DNA from 2 places in the Cytobacillus spartinae genome. Region 2 is predicted to be linked to the other one. Evidence: riboswitches for the same ligand, from Rfam matches in the RefSeq annotation. Region 2 holds a riboswitch; the other holds the start of a gene.
The links. Region 2 has a riboswitch for S-adenosylmethionine ahead of ACFYKX_RS01415 (LLM class flavin-dependent oxidoreductase). Riboswitches for the same ligand answer to the same signal wherever they lie in the genome.

Region 1 (6,008 bases), on a different contig from region 2:
AAGAGGGGTTTTTTCAACTCTTCTTTTTAGAATAGTAAAACCATTTATAAATTGAAAAGGAGAGACGAGAAAATGAGTGAACAAAAGAAAAGTTATCGTTTAGAAACATTAGGTGTGCATGGTGGACTAAGTCCTGACCCTACAACAGGTGCGAGAGCAGTCCCAATCTATCAAAATAATGCCTATCAATTTCAAAGTACCGAACATGCTGCGAACCTTTTTGGACTAAAAGAACCTGGTTACATATACACTCGAATTCATAATCCTACAGTAACTGTATTTGAAGAAAGGGTTGCCCTTCTAGAAGGTGGGGTTGGTGCACTTGCAGTATCAAGTGGAATGGCTGCTATCACACTGGCTATTTTAAACATAGCAGAGGCAGGTGATGAGATTGTTACAGCATCTAATCTATATGGAGGTACCTATAACCTTTTCGCAATCACCCTTCCAAAGTACGGAATTAAGGTTAAATTTGTCGATTCAACCGACCCGGAAAACTTTAAGGAAGCAATCACGGAAAAAACAAAAGCAGTTTTTGCTGAGACGATTGGAAACCCTAGTTTACGTGTACTAGATATAGAAAAAGTAGCAGAAATAGCGCACGAGGCAGGAGTGCCTCTGATTATTGACAATACATTTGCAACACCTTATCTTTGTCGACCAATTGAGCACGGGGCAGATATTGTCATCCATTCAGCTACAAAATGGTTGCTAGGAAATGGTACGACACTTGGTGGGGTGATTGTAGACGGTGGGAAATTCGATTGGAATTCACCTAAATTCCCTGGCTTTACTACGCCAGATCCAAGTTATAACAATTTAGTATATAGTGAAGCCCTTGGGCCTGTTGCATACATCATTAAAGCGCGAGTTCAGTTATTGAGAGACCTAGGTCCTTCCTTAAGTCCACAAAATGCGTTCCAATTTACATTGGGGCTAGAGACATTGCATGTAAGAATGAAAGAACATATAGCGAATACTAAAAAAGTTATCGAATATTTAGAAGGACATCCTGCTGTGAACTGGATTTTATACCCTGGACATGAAAAACACCCAGACAAAGAGCTTGCGGAAAAATATTTCCCTAAGGGTGCAGGAGCTGTTGTTGTATTTGGGATTGCAGGTGGAAGAGAAGCAGGGGCAGCTTTAATTAACAACTTAAAGCTATGGGCTCATGTTGCAAATGTCGGGGATGCAAAAAGTTTAATCATCCATCCGGCAAGTACAACTCATCAGCAATTAGACAGTGAGGGTCTAAAGAAGGCTGGAGTGCCTGAAGACTTAATTCGTCTATCCGTCGGTATTGAAAACGTAGAAGATTTAATTGAAGATCTTGAGCAAGCCATTGAGGCCGCTACCGGTTCTGTGTCATTAACCACAAACGTTTAACCAGTTTTTTCTATTTAAATTTTTCTAATAATTATCGTTGACACCCTATTTTATCCGTGATACGATAGCACTCGTGAATAAAACTACTTATTCAATTAACCTATTAACTTAATAAAGACTTTTTTGCTCTTATCAAGAGAGGTGGAGGGAAGTGCCCTATGAAGCCCGGCAACCGTCAATCATACGTTGATTGAAATGGTGCCAATTCACACAAAGCATATGCTTTGGCAGATGAGAGAAAGGACGATAAATATTGTGCCTTTCTGCTTATTTGCAGAAAGGCTTTTATTATTTTTACAAACACCCAAATGGTTACTCTTAGTATAAAAAAAGGGAATAACATGCCTAAGGGAGTTAAAGCTAATAAATAAGTCTTGTTTATATATCTGAGTAGTTTTATCCGAAAAATCGGGTAAAAGGGGTGACAATAGATGATTTCAATTAAAGATGTTAAGAAGATTTATCCTTCCAAAAAGGGGAAAGTAACTGCTGTTGATGAAGTGAATTTAGAAATAACCGAAGGAGAGATCTTCGGAGTAATTGGCTATAGTGGAGCTGGTAAAAGTACACTAATTAGAATGTTGAACGGACTAGAAATTCCTACTGAAGGTTCAGTAACAGTTGCCAATCGGATGGTTTCTAAAATTAGAGGCAGTGAACTAAGAAAAGCTAGACAAGAAATTAGCATGATTTTTCAGCACTTTAATTTACTTTGGTCTAGAACCGTTAGAGAAAATATCGCCTTCCCATTGGAGATTGCTGGGGTTAATAAAACTCAAAGATTAAAAAGAGTCGATGAGCTTATTAAACTCGTAGGACTAGAGGGACGTGAGGATGCCTATCCATCCCAATTAAGTGGTGGTCAAAAGCAAAGGGTAGGGATTGCAAGAGCGATTGCCAATAACCCAAAGGTGTTACTTTGTGATGAAGCAACCTCAGCATTAGATCCACAGACTACTGACTCTATATTGGAGTTACTTGTTGATATTAACAAACAATTAGGATTAACGATTGTCCTTATCACACATGAAATGCATGTCATCAGAAAAATTTGTCACAGAGTAGCCGTAATGGAAAATGCAAGGATTGTTGAATTAGGGCCTGTCCTAGAAGTATTTAAGAACCCTCAGCAAGAAATAACAAAACGCTTTGTACAGCAAGTAACAGAGCCAGAAGAAACGAAAGAAACAGTGGGGCATCTATTAGAACAATATCCGCATGGTAAGGTCGTACAACTTGGGTTTGTAGGAGAAGCAGCAGAACAGCCTCTCATTACTAACTTAATACGTCATTACGATGTGACGGTTAATATCTTGCAAGGGAAAATATCTCAAACGCAAGATGGGTCATATGGAACTTTATTTATTCACTTAGACGGAGAAGAGAGCGAAGTTTCAAAAGCAATTGATTTTATCCATTCCCAGCAAGTTGGAGTGGAGGTGATGACAAATGGTTGATTTCATGGAAAGAATTAAATGGGAAAAATTAATCGTAGCTACACAAGAAACCATTTATATGACATCAATTTCTGTAATTGCCACCTTTATTTTAGGCTTACTGCTAGGATTATTACTCTTTCTAACTGATAAAGGTAACATTTGGGAAAACAAACCGATTAACATCGTCATCGCAGCGATTGTGAATATATTTAGGTCAATTCCATTCATCATTTTAATTGTTTTACTAATTCCTTTTACAAAGTATCTAGTAGGATCGATGCTTGGAGCAAATGCTGCATTACCTGCTTTAATTATCGGAGCAGCTCCATTTTACGCTCGTATGGTTGAAATTGCTTTAAGAGAGATTGATAAAGGTGTCATTGAAGCTTCTCAATCTATGGGCGCAAAGCACAGTCAAATTATTTTTAAAGTTTTAATTCCTGAGTCATTGCCTGCGTTAATATCAGGAATTACCGTTACCGCTATTTCACTGGTTAGTTTTACCGCGATGGCTGGAGTAATTGGTGCAGGGGGATTAGGTCACTTTGCTTACCTTGAGGGCTTCCAACGCAATAATTCATTCGTAACTTTAGTTGCAACAGTATCCATTTTAATCTTAGTTTTTATCATCCAACTTGTTGGAGATTATTTTACAAAAAAAACAGACAAACGATAACAGGAGGAATTTTCACAAATGAAAAAGAAGCTAACAGTATTTATAATTGCACTACTTACATTGGTACTATCTGCTTGTGGCGGTGCTGCTAACGATGATTCAGCAAACGGTGAAGAAGGAAATGTCAAACTAGTTGTAGGCGCATCTGCTGTCCCGCATGCTGAAGTTCTTGAAGAAGCAGCAACATTGCTTAAAGATAAAGGGATTGATTTAGAGGTAGAAGTATTTACAGATTATGTTTTACCAAATATCGCTTTAAGAGATAAAGAAATTGATGCAAACTACTTCCAAACTCCTGGCTACCTTGCTCTACAAATGGAGGAGAATAAAGATTTTGATTTTGTAAGTGTAGGTGAAATTCACCAAGAGCCAATTGGTATCTACTCTAAAGATTTTGACAGTCTTGCTGATCTTCCAGATGGTGCAAAAATTATCATGAGTGATTCTTTTAGTGACCACGGTCGTATTTTACCTATCTTCGAAAAAGCAGGTGTGATTAAGCTTAAAGAAGGCGTTGGTGCTAATGCAAGAGTTGAGGATATTGTTGAAAATCCTAAGAACTTAGATTTCTCAACTCTAATTGAGGCAAGATTATTAGCATCTTCTTTTGAAAGTGGCGAAGGCGATGCTGTAGCGATCAACACGAACTATGCTTTAGAGGGTGGAATTAATATTAAGGAAGATGGAATTGCTTTTGAAGGCAATGATGTTGTTCCAGCTAACCTAATCGTTGTTCGCAGTGAAGACGAAAATCGTGAAGAGATTAAAACTCTAGTTGAGGTTTTAAAATCTGAAGAAATTCAAAACTTCATCCAAGAAAAATACCAAGGTGCAGTTCTTTCTGTACAGTAATAAATGTGTAGGGCGCTGATATTCAGCGCCCTTTTTCATGTTTTTGATGAGAATAGTTTTTTCTATAAATTAACATACTAACGTTGATACTTCACCCAATATGGTGATTTTGAAACCCTATAGATTACCAATGAGCTGTTATACATATATGAGTAATTTCTTAGGGGAAAGTAAATACATTACTTAGACTGGAGATGATCACTATGGAACATCAATTTGAACCAAGGAATTCAACAGAAGAGGCACTTCATGAATATAAAGCAGGATTAGGGACGTTTACACAAAGAATGCCTGAAATTGCTCGCCATTATAATGCTTTTACAGAGGCATGCTTTAAGGAAGGCTCTCTATCCCAAAAAGAAAAACACCTGATTGCCTTAGGTATTAGCATTTTTGCTCAAGATGAGTACTGTATTATTTATCATGTAAAAGGATGCCTAGACCAAGGTGCATCTGAAGAAGAAATTCTCGAGGCTGTAGGTGTTACCGCAGCATTTGGTGGAGGAGCTGCTATGAGCCAGGCAGTTACGTTGGTCCAAGAAGCCGTTCAAGATCTTAATCAACTTAAGCAATAAAGATAAATTTTTTTATGGTTTTTTGTCACGAAAAAAGAGTACTTCCTACGTATTAAGAGCAAATTGGCTGAATAGTAAGAAAAAAAGACTTGAACTTACCGTACGGCGCTTCACTCAAGTAAATAGTCTATTCCTCTCCTTTTTCGACTTTGAGCACTTTTTTTGTAGATGTTAACATAGGGATGTGTTAAAAAAAGTCGCTAAAAGCGATTATAACCGAAAGGAAGGATTCGTTATCAGTCAATTGCAACTGAATTATACGAGTGAAATGGAAAAAGCAATGCACAGTGCTCATGGGGTTGGTTATGCCTTGTATAGTCTTAAACATGAGGTAAGAATGAAAATTGAAGAAAAACGCCAAAGAAACTATATAAAAAGTCAACGAATGATTGCAGATCTTGATCGAAGAGTTCATTCATAATAGCAAAAGTAGAACCGGTGTCAGATGGCACTGGTTTCTTTTATGTATAGAGTGTTCTTTTGAAGGAGGACTGGCCTCTGACAGGAAAATAAAATTAAGGCTTCTGGAGTCAGAAGAAGACCTGACTTCTGACAGGAGAGTAGAAATCCAGGCATCTAGAGTCAGAAGATGGTGTGACTTCTGACAGGGGAGTAGAAATCTAGGCATCTATAGTCAGAAGAAGGTGTGACTTCTGACAGGAGAGTAGAAATCCAGGCAACTAGAGTCAGAAGATGGTGTGATTTCTGACAGGAGAGAAGAAATCCAGGCAACTAGAGTCAGGAGATGGTATGACTTCTGACAGGAGAGTGAAAATCCAGGTCTCTATAGTCAGAAGATGGTATGCCTTCTGACAGGAGAGTGAAAATCCAGGTATCTAGAGTCAGAAGATGGTGTGACTTCTGACAGGAGAGTAAAGATCCAGGCATCTAGATTCAGAAGATGGTGTGACTTCTGACAGGAGAGAAGAAATCCAGGTCTCTAGAGTCAGAAGATGCTCTAACTTCTGACAGGAAGTAAAGGTCCAGAGCTTCCATAGTCAGAAGATGCTCTAACTTCTGACAGGAAGTAAAAATCCAGGGCTTCCATTGTCAGAAGTTGCTCTAACTTCTGACAGG
Region 2 (6,008 bases):
CAACCAAGAGAAGTCTGAAGATTCTTCCTCTTAATTATTTGAAAAAGCTTAGTAGAGTCGTCATCCACGACCCTACTAAGCTCTCTTTCTATTTAAACACAGTTTCAATAACCCCTTTTCCACCCTCATACTTTACCGTTCCATAAGCTCCATTAACAATAATGTTCTGAGGTGGAAGGTGGCCAATGTCTGTGTCATAAATAACGGGGATATTTAAATCGCCGAATGCATCTCTTAGTGCATCCTCGTATGTGTAAGTGTTTTCGGTTTCCTTTGTTACCGGCCTTCCAATTAGAATTCCATTTACATTTTCAAACCACCCGTTTTGTCTTAGCTGCCAAAGCGCACGATAGAGTTGTGTAACGGATAGTTCTACATTTTCAAAGTAGAAAATTAATCCTTCATCATTAGCATTCTCCAGATTAAAAGATTCTAAATCTCCAAATTTAGTTCCTGTTAAATTCATAATGCAGTCAATGCAACCCCCGATAAAACGGCCTGAGAAAGTTGCGGCTTCCTCTTTTAATGCCTTCCATTCTGTTGGCGTATCTACATAAAATCCTGTAACAGGGTTAGCAAATGCTTGCTCCCAAGAGGATTGATATTGTTCACTTGATGTTTGAATGATTGTAGAACCTACTTCTGAACCAAGTACCTCGCTCCACTTATTTGTAAGGGGATCAAGGTCTTTTGCCGCAATATCTAGAAGTGCTGGCCCATGAGCAGAAGCATGACCAGTTAGAACCGTGTATGAAAAGAGAAGGGTACTAATGTCTGAGTATCCGAGAATCCATTTTGAAGGGAGTGATTGAAGTCTTTCCCAATCTAGATAAGGTAGAATTTCCATTAAGAACTCTCCACCCCAAATAGGAATGATTGCTTTTACATTTGGATCCTCAAAAAAATCCATTAGTTCATTCCTTCTTTTTTCAGGAGAGCAACTTCTACTATTTTCTTGTGTCCAGACTGTATCACCAATAATGATGTTAAACCCTTTTTCCTCAAGTTGCTTCTTTGCTTTATGTACTAGAAAATGACCGCCTTCTTCAACTCCATTGGAAGGGGCTGAGACAGCAATAGTATCACCAGGTTTTAATGCAGCAGGATATTTGATCATACCTTCCACCTCTTCTTTTTCCTATATTATACAATTATTCAAGTGTTAAAAAAATCCCCCTCAAAAAGAGGAGGATAAAAATTTATAGAACCATATCTGACATTACATAGTGATACAAAAGCTTACCAGTATTATCAATTGAAGACTGGTGCGTACGCTCGAATGCGTGAGAGGAATCAATACCCGGTCCAATTAAGCCGTGAACAATATCGTGTCCCGAGCGAATGGCTGCTGATGCATCTGATCCGTAGTATGGATAAATATCTAGCTTATAAACGATGCAGTTTTCTTCAGCTAGATTCACTAATCTTTTCCTTAACTCATAATGATAAGGTCCACTTGCATCTTTCACACAAATGGAAACAGTATACTCATCAGTCGACTGGCCATCACCCATAGCGCCCATATCAACAGCTAAATATTCAACTGTTTCTGGTGTTATGTTTGAGTTTCCACCATAGCCAATCTCTTCGTTATTAGAAATTAAAAAGTGTGTTGTGTAAGGAAGCACAACATTATTTGTTTTAATCTCTTTGATTAATTGAAGGAGTATAGCGACACTTGCCTTATCGTCTAGGTGACGCGATTTAATAAAACCACTTGGTGTAATTTCGACTCTTGGATCAAACGACACGAAATCGCCCACTTCAATTCCAAGATTACGAACATCCTCAGCGTTTTTCACTACCTCATCAATTCTGACTTCCATGTTGTCTTGGTTTCTTTCTGCTTTGCCAGCATCTTTATATACGTGAACAGAAGTCTGGTGCATCAAAATTGTCCCTGTGTAAATCTTTCCAGAACTTGTTTCGATTTGACAATATTCACCTTCAATGGAGTTGTATTTAAATCCACCAATTAAATCTAACTTCAGTCGTCCATTCGACTTAATCTCTTTAACCATTGCACCAAGTGTATCAACATGTGCAGTTAACATGCGGTGTTTGTCTGTATTTTTTCCCGGTAAGGTTGCAATTAGACCACCTTTTCGATTGCGTCTAGTCTCAACACCATACTCAGATAAAAAGTTCTCAACATATGTAATCACTTCGTTTGTATTACCAGACGGGCTAGGAATAGATACTAGCTCTTTTAACAAGGAAAATGTGTCATTCGTATTTGGAAAATTCATTTTTTATTATCCTCCTAATATGTATTCATAATTACTATTATACGCTTCATTCTTGATAAATCTAATAGTTTCATAAATAGAACCATCGTAAAAAGAGTATCCAGGAATCCCCGAATACTCAAAGTTACTTTAACTATCCCTTTTTAAAAAGGACCTTCCCACCGTAATAAAGTAAAGCGAAGGAAAAAACTATAATAGCAATGACTCCTATAACATCAAAGAGCAAGGCAACTGCACCTGTAATCACTGCATTGGTTGGAATATAAATCAATGCAAATCCAGCAAGAATACATGCTAGGAATATAAGCGCTTTATGATACATTCGACTAACACCTCCCTCTAATATAATGTATGAGAAAATTAAGTTTTCGAAAGGACAAATACCCATCTTGTTAGTTAAAATTTTTGTGTATGTAGAATGTTTAGAATGAATAGGTTAGTAACATAGAAATAAATATTTGACTTAAACCTGAGTTATATAGTAGGATTACTAAGAATTAATTATTTGAATATTAACTCTTATCAAGAGAGGCGGAGGGACTGGCCCTACGATGCCCGGCAACCACTGATTTTCAGAAAGGTGCTAATTCCAGCAGAGCTATTACGTTCTGACAGATAAGGTGAAGCGAAAACTTCTTCTTATCGAAGAGGTTTTTTTGTGTTTATGAAACTGTTTTAGAATACACAAGGGGGAAATACACATGAAATACGGTTTTTGGTTACCGATTTTTGGGGGATGGCTTAGAAATGTTGATAACGAAAACATGCCACCTACATTTGATTATGCGAAGAACGTAATTCAATCTGCTGAAAATTGGGGGTTTGACACAACTCTCATTGCTGAGCTTTACTTAAATGATATTAAAGGGCCTAAGCAAGATTCATTAGAAGCGTGGTCGACAGCAGCAGCTCTAGCAGCTGTTACGGAAAAAATTGAAATTATGACGGCTGTTCGTCCAGGATTCCATAACCCTGCTGTTACCGCAAAAATGGCAGCCAATATTGATCATATTAGTAACGGTCGCTTCACTTTAAATGTTGTCTCTGCTTGGTGGGAAGAAGAAGCAAAGCAATATGGTGGAATTTTTACAGAGCATGACGAGCGATATAATCGTACAGAAGAATTTATCGACGTGCTAAAAGGACTTTGGACAGAAGATACTTTCTCATATGAAGGAAAATATTATTCTATTAAAAACGCCCATTTATCTCCAAAACCTGTACAACGTCCTAATCCGATTCTATACGCGGGAGGAGAGAGTCCTCGAGGCAAGAAGGCAATTGCAAAACAATGTGATGCGTATGTGATGCATGGTGGGACAGTCGAGGAAGTTGCTGTTAAAATTGATGATATGAAAAAACAAAGGGAGCTAGCAGGAAATAAACCTTTCCGTTCATTTGGTATGGCAGCATACGTGATTTGTAGAGACACGGAAGAGGAAGCACAAGAAGAGCTTGCTAGAATAACGGATGTAAAAGAGACGAGTGCTTACGCAGGATACAAAGATTTTGTTGGGAAATCTCAGTTAGAACAGCAAGTTAAGTTATATGATTATTCTGTTTCTAATCGAGGGTTACGTCCAAACTTAATAGGGACACCAGACCAGATTGCCGAACAAATCATTGCATATGAAGAAGCGGGAGTCGATTTACTATTACTTCAATTTTCACCTCAGTTGGAGGAAATGGAACTCTTTTCAAAAAAAGTAATGCCACTAGTTACGCAAAAACAAAAAAATAAACAATTACAGTAGGAAATGAGGGAATACGTTGAATAAAATATATGTCTTACATGAAAATAGTGAATGGACCATTCATTTAACAAATAGATTAGAAGAGTTAGGTCTTCCATATGAAGAGTGGCATTTGGATCAAGGAGTTGTCGATTTATCATCAGAGCCACCTCAGGGTGTTTTTTATAGCCGAATGAGCGCTTCATCACATACGAGAAATCATCGCTACGCACCAGAGTTAACCGAATCTGTTTTGGCTTGGTTAGAGAGAAATAATCGAAAGGTTTTCAACGGTAGTCGTGCATTACGACTTGAAGTCAGTAAGGTTAATCAATATATGGCTTTAAACGCAGTTGGAATAAGAACACCAAAAACCATTGCTGCAGTAGGGAGAGGGCAAATCTTAGAAGCGGCTGTAAAGCTGGAGGCAGGATCCTTTATTACGAAGCACAATAGAGCTGGAAAGGGCCTAGGAGTTCAATTATTTCATTCTATTGATAGCTTAAGAGAATACGTGGACGGACCAACATTTGAAGAACCGGTGGATGGAATTACGCTTGTACAAGAATATATTCAATCACCTGAGCCATTCATAACAAGATGTGAGTTTGTTGGTGGTAAGTTCGTCTATGCTGTTCAAGTGGATACATCTGAAGGGTTTGAACTTTGCCCCGCAGATGCCTGCCAAATTGGAGATTTATTTTGCCCAGTAGGAGAGGAAGCTCCACAAGAAAAACCTAAGTTTCAAGTAGTGGATCTACATGATCCGATCATTGAATTATATGAAAAGTTCCTTCAGGAGAATAAGATTGCAGTTGCAGGGATTGAATTTATTCGAAATGCTGATGGAGAAATCTATACGTATGATGTAAATACCAATACAAATTATAACTCAGATGCAGAGAGGGTATCGGGGAAATTCGGAATGCTTGAGGTAGCAAAATTTCTTGGGTCTGAGCTAAAGAAACTTGAAAAAGGGACACTAATTAATAGCTAATTTAAAGAACAACACGTCCTAATGCGTGTTGTTTTTGATGCTATGTAAAAGGATTATCTGTTTAAGAGAGCGAATAACCTTTATGAAGGTTTTAAAGGAGGTTCTTTTTTTGAATACAAAATTAATTATCGTTGAAGGGTTACCAGGGTTCGGAAAATCGACCACTGCTAACTTTATTCGAGATCTTTTAGAGGAAAAAGGGATTAAAAATCAACTATTTTTAGAAGGTAATTTGGATCATCCTGCTGATTATGATGGTGTCTCTTGCCATACAGAGGCTGAATTACAACACCTATTATCCAACCATTTAGAGGTTAAGGATATTTTACAAAATAATGTGGTAGAAAAAGGGGATAAGTACTTTCTACCATATCAAAAGATGAAAAATGAATATGGGTCTAAGCTTTCTACTGAATTATTTAATGAGATTTTTAAAAAAGATATATATGAACTTGCTTTGGATCAAAATATAAATCTTATTGTAGACAAATGGACGGAGTTTGCACAACATGCACTCAACGAAAATAAAACTTATATTTTCGAATGTTGCTTTATTCAGAACCCTGTTACGGTAGGGATGATTAAATATAATGCGTCGAAAGAAGTGGTAAGAGATTATGTTCATAGATTACAAGAGGTCATTAAAGGACTAGACCCACTTTTAATCTATGTAGAACAAGATGATCTTGAGTTTTCTTTTAAGAAGGCCATTCAAGAAAGACCGCAGGAATGGTCAGAAGGATTTGTGAATTACTATACAAATCAGGGCTATGGAAAAGCCAAAGGATATAAAGGTATAGAAGGTACCATTAAAGTGCTTGAAGCAAGGAGATTATTAGAAGAAGAAATTTATGATTCACTAGGGATAAAAAAAGTTAAAATTAATAATTCCAACTATGAGGGGAAAAATTACAAGCAAACTCTTTCTGATGTGTTAATGTGTAATTTTTATAAATAAAAGGTGTATTAACATATAACCTATTTTAAAGGGTATGATATTTTTAGTTATTACTTTGATAATGGGAGGTT

Region 1: linked by a shared signal. The riboswitch ahead of ACFYKX_RS17095 (methionine ABC transporter ATP-binding protein) and the one ahead of ACFYKX_RS01415 (LLM class flavin-dependent oxidoreductase) in region 2 are both predicted to bind S-adenosylmethionine.

Annotation. Positions count from the first base shown of each region.
Region 1 is NZ_JBIACK010000009.1:70,295-76,302, forward strand. It holds gene ACFYKX_RS17090 (O-acetylhomoserine aminocarboxypropyltransferase/cysteine synthase family protein) at 73-1,389, shown strand; SAM riboswitch class I at 1,516-1,627, shown strand; gene ACFYKX_RS17095 (methionine ABC transporter ATP-binding protein) at 1,821-2,846, shown strand; gene ACFYKX_RS17100 (methionine ABC transporter permease) at 2,839-3,504, shown strand; gene ACFYKX_RS17105 (MetQ/NlpA family ABC transporter substrate-binding protein) at 3,523-4,356, shown strand; gene ACFYKX_RS17110 (carboxymuconolactone decarboxylase family protein) at 4,560-4,931, shown strand; gene ACFYKX_RS17115 (hypothetical protein) at 5,116-5,352, shown strand.
Region 2 is NZ_JBIACK010000001.1:300,262-306,269, forward strand. It holds gene ACFYKX_RS01395 (hypothetical protein) at 1-34, shown strand, start outside; gene ACFYKX_RS01400 (S66 family peptidase) at 89-1,117, opposite strand; gene ACFYKX_RS01405 (M42 family metallopeptidase) at 1,200-2,249, opposite strand; gene ACFYKX_RS01410 (hypothetical protein) at 2,383-2,571, opposite strand; SAM riboswitch class I at 2,766-2,871, shown strand; gene ACFYKX_RS01415 (LLM class flavin-dependent oxidoreductase) at 2,951-4,003, shown strand; gene ACFYKX_RS01420 (ATP-grasp domain-containing protein) at 4,020-4,979, shown strand; gene ACFYKX_RS01425 (hypothetical protein) at 5,089-5,937, shown strand.